Regions from separate parts of the Streptomyces sp. NPDC008238 genome, predicted to be linked through region 2. Evidence: riboswitches for the same ligand, from Rfam matches in the RefSeq annotation. Region 2 holds a riboswitch; the other holds the start of a gene.
The links. A riboswitch is a leader RNA that binds a small molecule or an ion and turns the genes downstream of it on or off. The one in region 2 is predicted to bind cyclic di-AMP.
Positions count from the first base shown of each region.

Region 1: it holds a riboswitch for cyclic di-AMP, as region 2 does, so the genes downstream of both, ACFZAU_RS00775 (transglycosylase family protein) here and ACFZAU_RS11515 (M23 family metallopeptidase) in region 2, are expected to answer to the same signal.

Region 1 is NZ_JBIBGK010000001.1:166,189-170,864, reverse strand. It holds gene ACFZAU_RS00785 (putative bifunctional diguanylate cyclase/phosphodiesterase) at 1-1,252, opposite strand, end outside; gene ACFZAU_RS00780 (SAM-dependent methyltransferase) at 1,249-2,064, opposite strand; gene ACFZAU_RS00775 (transglycosylase family protein) at 2,273-3,424, opposite strand; cyclic di-AMP (ydaO/yuaA leader) riboswitch at 3,427-3,618, opposite strand; gene ACFZAU_RS00770 (aldo/keto reductase) at 4,251-4,676, shown strand, end outside.
Region 2 is NZ_JBIBGK010000003.1:578,131-582,806, forward strand. It holds gene ACFZAU_RS11505 (caspase, EACC1-associated type) at 1-526, shown strand, start outside; gene ACFZAU_RS11510 (extracellular solute-binding protein) at 523-1,956, shown strand; cyclic di-AMP (ydaO/yuaA leader) riboswitch at 2,174-2,313, shown strand; gene ACFZAU_RS11515 (M23 family metallopeptidase) at 2,499-3,605, shown strand; gene ACFZAU_RS11520 (hypothetical protein) at 3,727-4,008, opposite strand; gene ACFZAU_RS11525 (DUF6227 family protein) at 4,132-4,676, opposite strand, start outside.

The DNA of each region.
Region 1 (4,676 bases), on a different contig from region 2:
AGCCGGCCCGGCCCTCGACGATGCCGATGCTGCAGCGCACGGACAGGTCGCGGCCCTCCACCCGGATCGGGTCGGCGAGCGCGGCCAGGATCAGGTCGGCGAGGCCGGTGATGTCCGCGCGGCTGGCGGGGTTGACGACCAGTGCGGCGAACTCGTCGCCGCCGATGCGGGCGACGAGCTGGTCGGGTGAGGTGACGCAGGCCTCCAGGCGTTCGGCGACGGCGACCAGGAGGCGGTCGCCGACGGCGTGGCCGAGGCTGTCGTTGACGTCCTTGAAGCCGTCCAGGTCGAGGTAGCAGACGCCGACGCCCACGCCGTCGGGGCCGTTCAGCGTCTGCTCCAGGCGCTCGAAGAAGAGGTTGCGGTTGGCCAGTCCGGTGAGCGCGTCGTGGGTGGCCTCGTGCCGCAGCCGCTCGCTGAGCAGGCGCTCCTCGGTGATGTCCTCCATCAGCGCGAGCATGTACTGCGGGGTGCCGGCGGCGTCGCGCAGCAGGGAGACCGTCAGGTTGGTCCACAGGGCGGTGCCGTCGGGCCGGTAGTAGGCCTTCTCGATGCGGTAGTGGTCGCGTTCGCCGCGGTTGAGCTGGCGCTGCATCTCCCAGACCTCGGGGGCGTCGTCGGGGTGCACCCAGTCGTAGACGTTCCTGCTGCGGATGTGGTGTTCCAGGCCGCCGAACATAGTGGTGAGGGCGGCGTTGACGTCCAGGACGCGGCCGTCCATGTCGGCGATGCCGATGCCTATGGAGGCGTCCTGGAAGACCGCGCGGAAGCGGACCTCGCTCTCGTACAGCGCCTGTTCGGTGGCGGCCCGGGCGGCGAGCGCCGCGCGGGACAAGGCCTCCTGCTCCGTCCGCGTGCGTTCCTGCAGGGCGCGGGCGTATCCGGCGGCCACCCAGTGCTGCAGGCGGTTGCAGCGGGTGCGGCTCTCCTCCGGCGGGAGGGCGGGGCCGGGCGGGCAGTACAGGAGCAGGTAGGCGTCGACGACGTCCAGGATCCGCGCCAGCGCCTGGGGGTCGGTGCAGTGCGCCGCCACCAGCGCGGCGCCGACCTCCGCGGCCGGTCGGGGGTCGAAGGGCTGCGCGCGCAGGGCGGCGTTGAGACGCGCGGCGAGCGGGAGCAGGTACTCCTCGAACTCGCCGCGCGTCATGGAGGTGGCGGTGGCCAAATAGATCGCCCGGCTCCAGATGATCGCGAAGCGCCGCAGGCTGTCGGCGGGCTCCGGCTCCGGGCCGGGGGCTCTCGTCACCGTCACGCCTTGCGGCCGACGCCCGCGAACCCGCTGAAGACGACCGGGTCGAGCTCGTCGTCGTCCGTGCCGTCGGGGCGCCACAACGGCGGGGAGACCAGGCCGGGTTCGACGAGGTCGAAGCCGTCGCAGAAGCGCTCCACCTCGGCCCGCGAACGCATGATCAGCGGCGAGCTCGCGCTGCGGTAGACGTTCTCGACCCGCTCCCCCTCCTCGGGTGCGCGCGGGCCTCCCTCGACGGAGGCGTGGGTGACGACCAGCAGGCTGCCGGGGGCGAGGGCGTCGCGCAGCTCCGCCACGGCCTTGACCGGCTCGTCGGCGTCCTCGAGGAAGTGCAGGACCGCGACGAGCAGCAGCGCGACGGGGCGCTCCAGGTCGATGAGCCCGCGCACCTCGGGGCTGTCCAGGATGTCGCGGGGCGAGCGCAGGTCGGCGGCGACGATGGCGGCGGCGTCGCTGCCCTCCAGCACCGCGCGGCTGTGGGCGACGGCGACCGGGTCGTGGTCGACGTAGACGACGTGGGCGCCGGGACTGGCCGCCTGGGCGACCTCGTGGACGTTGCCGAAGGTGGGGATGCCGGAGCCGATGTCGAGGAACTGGGTGATGCCCTGGCCGACGGCGAAGCGCACCGCCCTGCGCATGAAGGCCCGGTTGGCCTGCATGATCTTCGGCAGCCCGGGGAAGGCCTCGATGGCCCGCCGTCCGGCCTCCCGGTCGACCTCGAAGTTGTGCGAGCCGCCCAGGTAGTAGTCGTAGATCCGGGACACGCTCGGCACGGAAAGATCGATGCCATGGGGGGCCCAGGCGGGACGCTCCATCAACGGCTCCAGCTCGTGGTCGGCGATCGGGACGAGTGGTCGTGGACACGACCACGTGCGTCAGAGGCTACTGACCGACCGTTCGAGAAGAACAAGAAATGGAAATATTCGATCCGTTTTCGGTCACAGACCAAAGGCATGTGCCCTGTTCCCGACAAGAGGGGAACAGGGCACACGCCTACCGCCGGATGACGGTGGATCGGTTCGATCAGACGTTGACGCCGTGGGCGCGCAGGTACGCCAGCGGGTCCATGTCGGAGCCGAAGTCGGGGGTGGTGCGGACCTCGAAGTGCAGGTGCGGACCGGTCACGTTGCCGGTGGCGCCCGACAGGCCCAGCTGCTGGCCGGCGGAGACCGACTGGCCGGCCGAGACAGACAGCGAGGAGAGGTGGGCGTACTGCGAGTACCGGCCGTCGGCGTGCTTGACGACGACCTGGTTGCCGTACGAGCCGCCCCAGCCCGCGGAGACCACGGTGCCGGAGGCGATCGACTTCACCTTGGTGCCGGTCGAGGCGATGAAGTCGACACCGGTGTGGTAGCCCTTGGACCACATGGCACCGGCCTGGTGGTAGGCCGTTCCCAGGGTGACGCGGTCGAGCGGGGTGGTGTAGCCGGAGGCGCTGGCCGCCTTGGCGGCGGCCAGCTTGGCGGCCGGGGCCGCCTTCGCGGCCTTCGGCGCGGCCTCGGTGGCGGCCTTCTCGCCCAGCGACAGGACCTGGCCCGGGTAGATCAGGTTCGGGTTGCCGCCGATGACCGACTCGTTGTCCGCGTACAGCTGCTTCCAGCCGCCCTCGACCGACTGGGCGCCGGCGATCTTGGACAGGGTGTCGCCGCCGGCGACCTTGTAGGAGCCGCCCGCGCTCTTCGGCGCGCTGGTGGAGGACTTCGGCGCCTCGGCCTTCGCGGCGGGAGCGGCCGGCTTGGCGGCGGGCTTCGCGGCGGTGCCGGAGACACTCTCCGGGGTGGCCGACGGGTCGGCCATCGCCTTGGTCAGACCGGCCTTGGGGCCGCACACGGGCCAGGCCTGCGGGCCCTGCGTCGCAAGGACCTTCTCCGCGACGGCGATCTGCTGCGCCTTGGTCGCGAGGTCAGCGCGCGGCGCGTACTTCGTGCCGCCGAAGCCGGCCCAGGTGCTCTGGGTGAACTGCAGGCCGCCGTAGAAGCCGTTACCGGTGTTGATGGACCAGTTGTTGGTGCTCTCGCAGGCCGCGACCTTGTCCCAGACGCTCACGGGAGCGGCGTGGGCACCGGTGGCACCGACGATCGGGAGCGCCACGGCCGCACCGGTGGTGCCGGCCAGCGCGCTGATTCGGGTGATACGGGTGTTCCGCGGACGACGGTGCTTTCCCTTACCGGGCATGCCGAATTCCTCTCCGACGCCTGCGAGGTAAGCTGTCGGGTTCGGGCTGGAGATGCCCGGCCGCAAAATGGCACGCCACATAAAGGCATGTCGCTGCGACTTCACCCCTAGCCGTCCCGAGACCAACGGGAACGGCAAACTACCTGGGTCCCCCGCTCCTGCCGTGCGGTCTTGTCATCCGGCGTCCGGGCGGCGGCAGGACTAGGCGTTCCGCCCGGAAGAATCTCGCAGGCATTTGTCCTGCGAGATCTGGAAGCTAAACGACGGAATCGTTCCGGAGCAAGGAGCGGAATCACGCCCCCCGGCGGACCGCAAGTCGATCATTCGCATCTGTGACTTTACGTGAGAAGTGTCCGCTCTGCGTAGGCGAAAATTTGGCCGACGGTAATCGGCCGATATCACCCGGTGAAATTCAGCGGGAAATGTGGACGATGCGTCGCCCGCGGTTTCCGTTGCGTGACCGGCACGTGACAACCATCACGTACCGATTGCCTACGCATGCACTGTGGGCGCATATGTCCGGTTAGACACCTCAATGCCGGATAAGGCGGGACCTGTTGTGGTTCAACCCGCCCCCGGCCGCACCGCCCTGACTGCCCGCCCGAACGGGCACCCCCGGTCCAACCGCCGGGGGCGGCCGGCGATTCCCGGATGCGCGGTTCACACGCCGCCGTTGGTGTGGTGTGCGCCACAACCGCCCCCGCGGCGGGGCGAGAACGGCGGGCGGACGGCGGGCCGCGTCCGAAGAACGGACGTGACAGCGCCGATTCGCCGACGGTAGCCTCCCAATCCCGCACATTTTCTTACATCGCCAGGGAGCCCTCGCGTGCCCTACCTCGCCGCCGACGACCGCTACGCCTCGATGGAATACCGCAGGACCGGGCGCAGCGGGGTCCTGCTGCCCGTCGTGTCCCTGGGCCTGTGGCACAACTTCGGCGACACCTCGCCGCTGGAGAACCAGCGCGCGGTGCTGCGCCGCGCCGTCGACCGCGGCGTGGTCCACATCGACCTCGCCAACAACTACGGCCCGCCCGCCGGCTCGGCCGAGGCCAACTTCGGCACGCTCTTCGCCCAGGACTTCCGGCCTTACCGCGACGAGCTCTTCATCGCCACCAAGGCCGGGTACGACATGTGGCCGGGCCCCTACGGCGAATGGGGCAGCCGCAAGTACCTGCTGTCCTCGCTCGACCAGTCCCTGGGCCGCATGGGCCTGGACCACGTGGACGTCTTCTACTCGCACCGCTTCGACCCG
Region 2 (4,676 bases):
CATCGAGGCCGCGCTGCGGGACCACGGCGAGGCCGCGGGCACCCGGCGCGACGTCCTCTTCGCCGTCGACGTCTCCAGTTCCTCCTACTCCGGCGCCAACGTCCCCGTCGTGCGCGCCGTGCTGGCCCGCGCCTCCGGCTACCGGTACGGCATCGCCGCGGTGCCCGGCCGCACCCTCCTGCCGCTGGGACCCAACGACGCCGCCGCGCGGGACGCCGCGATCCGGGCGCTGGCACCGGTCGAGCGGGACGCCCCCGTGGCCGCCGCCCTGCGCCAGTGGTCGCGCGCCCTCGCGGACTCCCCCGGGACCCTGATCGTCCTCATCACCGACGACGAGGACAGCGCCCGCGAGGAGCCGCCCGCCGTGGACGTCCCCGTGCTGGTGGTCTCGCTGGAGAGCTACGGCTGCTCGCTGCGCTTCAACAAGGCGGTGACCGAGGATGGCGGGGCGTGCCTGGCCGCCACGCAGGACCTGCCGAACCGGGTCGCGGAGACCATCACCCGCCTCACCTCGGGAGGGTCATGACGGCCGTGAGGGTCACCGGGTCCACCGGGGTCATACGGGTCACGAGGCTTGGGGGAGCCGCGCGCTGCCGGCGCCGCCGCACCCTGGGCGTCGTGCTCCTGCTGGCCACCGCCCTCGCCACCCTCGCCACCGCCGCCTGCGGAGGTCCCCGCCCCGCGCCGGCCCCGGGGCCCGACCGCTCCCGGCCGCTGATCGTCGCCAGCGACGCCGACCTCACCGCCGGCGGGCGACCCGGCGTCCGCCGCGCCCTGGTCGACGAGTGGAACCGGGCCAACCCGGACCGGCCGGCCCGGCTCGTCGAGCTCCCCTCCGCCTCCGACGAGCAGCGCAGCGAGCTGATCGGCGCCTTCCAGTCCGGCACCGCCGCGTACGACGTGGTCAACCTCGACATCAGCTGGATCCCCGAGTTCGCCGACAGCGGCCTGCTGCGACCGCTCGACCCCGCCCTCGTCGACGGGGACTTCCTGCGCCAGGCCGCGGACGCCGGCCGCTGGAAGGGCCGCACGTACGCGGTGCCCTTCAACACCGACGTCGGACTGCTCTACTACCGCACCGACGACCTCGCCAAGGCCGGCCGGCGCCCCGCCGACCTGCGCGGCTACGCCAAGATGGGCGACCTCCTCGCCGACGTCCGCCCGCTCGGCCACGCCGCCTACACCACCCAACTGCGCGCGTACGAGGGCCTGACGGTCAACACCCTGGAGACCTTCTGGACCGCGGGCGTCGAACTCGTCGACGGCGACGGCCGCTACACCGGCACCGAGGACGGGCTGCGCGAGGGCCTGGACGAGCTCGGCCGGCTGGGCGCCGCCAACAACCTCAACCCGGAGTCCCTGGAGGCCGACGAGTCGGTCACCCTCGCCCAGTTCACCGAGGGGCAGAGCGTGCTGATGCGCAACTGGCCGTACGCCTACAACCGGCTGGACGCCGCGCTCGCCCCCGGCGTCCGCTTCGGCGTGGCCCGGCTCCCCGGCGTCGCCGCCCTCGGCGGGCAGAGCCTGGGCGTCGCGGCCACCAGCGACCGCCCCGGCGACGCAGCGGACCTGATCCGCTTCCTGACCGGACGCAGCGCCCAACATGCCCTGCTCAGAGCGGGTTTCGCCCCTGCGCGGCGCTCAGCATACGGAGCCGGGGATGTCAACTGTGACGATCCTCACGACCCCCGTGCCTGGTTCTACGACCGCCCCGCGGGCCGCGGCTCCGAGCCCTCCCCCTCACCCGCCGCCGCGACCCCCGGGTACACGACCCTGCTGTGGTGCGCGCTGCAGGCCGCCAGGGCCCGTCCGGCGACCGCGCACTACGTCACGTTCACCCGGGTCCTGCAGCGTGAGGTGCACGGAATGCTCGCGGCACACCGCTCCACCGACGCCACGGCGGAGCGTCTGGACGGCCGTCTGGGGCGCGCGCTCGGCGGCCGGGGTCCGGGGTGACCATCACTGCCCGTGAGCGCGGCACTCCCTTCCGCATAACGACTGATGCACACTCACATTTCCCGTAGGTCACGGCAGTCACGGCGCAATGTCCGGTTCCGTCCTGTCCATCCCCATAGATTCCCGTCATGAACTCGCTTGAGTGGCTTGGAATTGGCGGGCGCCTCTATTAACGTTCGATAACGCAGCGCGGTCGTCCCGCCGCCGTCAGGGCGGCGCCGTGCGCTTGCCGAATCCCGTCCGCGGGAACCGGGGAACCACTTCCTGGGGTGAATCGGGGGCCTTCCGAGGTCCTCGTAGGAGACCTTCCTGCTCCGAACCCGTCAGCTAACCCGGTAGGCGAGAAGGAAGGAAAGGAGCGCGCCCGCGTGGCGTCGAACGAGCCTGCCCTGATACCCGGACAGCAACAGGGGTCCGCGACCGCGTACTCCGAGTGGGACACCGCCGAGTGGAACATCGCCGCCGGCTGGAATCCCCCGGCAGCCGAGCAGGCACCGCCGACGAAGAACGCGATCGACGGCTGGGACACCGGGCAGTGGAACATGGCCGCCGGCTGGCTCGCCGCGGCGGCAGCCGAGGAGACGGCCTCCCACGACGCAGGCGCCGTTGCCGACGCCACCGTCGCGCAGCACGAGACCGCCGGGCACGAGGCCTACGAGCCCGCCGCCCCCGCCCAGCCGCGCCACGAGGACATCGAGGCCTTCGACGCCTTCGGGAACACCCGCGACATCGAGGCCGCGCCCTACGAGGGCCCGGACGCCGAGCCGTGGGACCCCTCCGAGGAGTCCGCCGGCCCCCTGCGCGGCCGCCACCGCGTCGCCAAGCAGCGCTCCCTGGGCCGCGGTTCGGCGGTCTTCGGCGTCGCGGCCGTGGCCGTGCTCGGCGTCGGCGGGGTCGCCACCGCCGAGGGCAAGAACCCGCTCCCGGTCTCCCTCCCGCACCTGCCCGACGCGTCCCAGCTGCCCGGCATCGGCGCGCTCGTCGAGGACGACAGCGCCCCCGAGGCCAAGCCCGTCGCCGAGGCCCTGAGCCCCGACGCGGGCGAGGCGCTGCGCAACCGCATCCTCGACCAGGCCCAGCAGCAGCGGAACGCCGCCGACAAGGCCGCCAGGACCGCCGCGCAGCAGGAGGCGTCGGCCAAGGCCGCCAAGTCCGCCGCGCAGGAGCGGGTGCGGGCCGAGGCCGCCGCCAAGAAGAAGGCCGCGGCGGAGGCAGCGAAGAAGCTGGAGGCCGAGCGCCTGGCCGAGCTCGCCAAGAGCTTCGTCAAGCCGGTCTCCTCGTACACGCTGACCGCCGGGTTCGGTGAGTCCAGCTCGCTGTGGGCCAACACCCACACCGGCCAGGACTTCGCCGCCCCGACCGGCACCCCGGTCAAGGCCATCCACAGCGGCACCATCACCGAGGCGGGCTGGGCCGGTTCGTACGGCTACCGCATCATCCTGACCCTCGACGACGGCACCGAGCTCTGGTACTGCCACCTCTCCTCGATGATCGTCACCTCCGGCAAGGTCAGCACCGGCGACACCATCGGCCGCGTCGGCGCCACGGGCAACGTCACCGGCCCGCACCTGCACCTCGAGGTGCGCCCCGGCGGCGGCGACCCGATCGGCCCGATGGGCTGGCTGCGCAGCAAGGGCCTCACGGTCTGAGGCGACCGGTCGTGCGACCGGCCGGCCGGCCGCGTACGACCGCACCGACTCCGGCGGTCCTGGTGACTCCCCCCGTCAACCAGGGCCGCCGGTCCTTTTCGAGGCGACGTCCCCGCCGCCGCTACGGGACGACGAAGTTGTAGATCTCCGAGATCCGGGGCGGTCCGGTCGGCTCCGGGAAGCCGGACTCCTTGGCGGCGGGCATCATGATCTCCATAAAGGCCTCGAGCGCCTGCGCGGACTGCCAGACGTTCACCAGCCGCAGCCCCTCGTTGGTGATCACGGCGGCGTGGGAGAGCAGCCCGGACGGCGGATGCTCGGGCCCGAACCCCGCGCGGTGGTTCGCCTCCTCGTACTGCAGGGCCGTCACACCGGGGAACTCGACCTCCGCCAGGACCGGCATGGGAACCTCCCGCCTCCCAACGACACGCCTACGCCCCAATTTCCTCCGGCTGCCCCCCGGCCGCAATCCGGAACGCGGCCGGGGACAGGGTCAGAACGGGGCGGGCGCGCGGTGAACGCGTGGTCACAGCGCCTCCAGCCGTACGTCCGCCGAGTCGCAGGCCGCCGTCTCGTCGGCGTAGACCTCGCACACCGGCCGCCCGTCGGGGGTCATCGTGTGCTCGACCTCCCAGAGGCTGATCTCCTCGCCGGTCTCCAGCAGGAAGGCGTGCTCGTACAACGTCCAGCCGGCGACCCGGCCGGTGCCGATCCGGGTGTGCCGGCCGGTGACGTACGCGATGTCGTGGCCCACCGCCGAACCCAGCCGGCTGCGCAGGTCCTCGCCGGGCACGTCCGTGTTCTCGGCCCGCCGCAGCACCCGCCACGCGTGCTCGGCGGAGTGCTGCTCCGTGTACTGCCGGGGCCCGGGCGTCAGATCCATCGCCAGCTGCGGCAGCCGTGCCAGCCAGTCCGCCGCCTCCGCCTCCAGCTCCTCCGGGGAGGGCTCGCCGAAGCGCGCGTCGATCGTGTGCTGGGCGACGGCCAGCGTGTCCGGGTCCGAGTACACCTCGTACAGCGGCTCGTCGCCGTCGGGGCCGGTGTTGTGCTCGATCTCCCACAGCAGCTGCG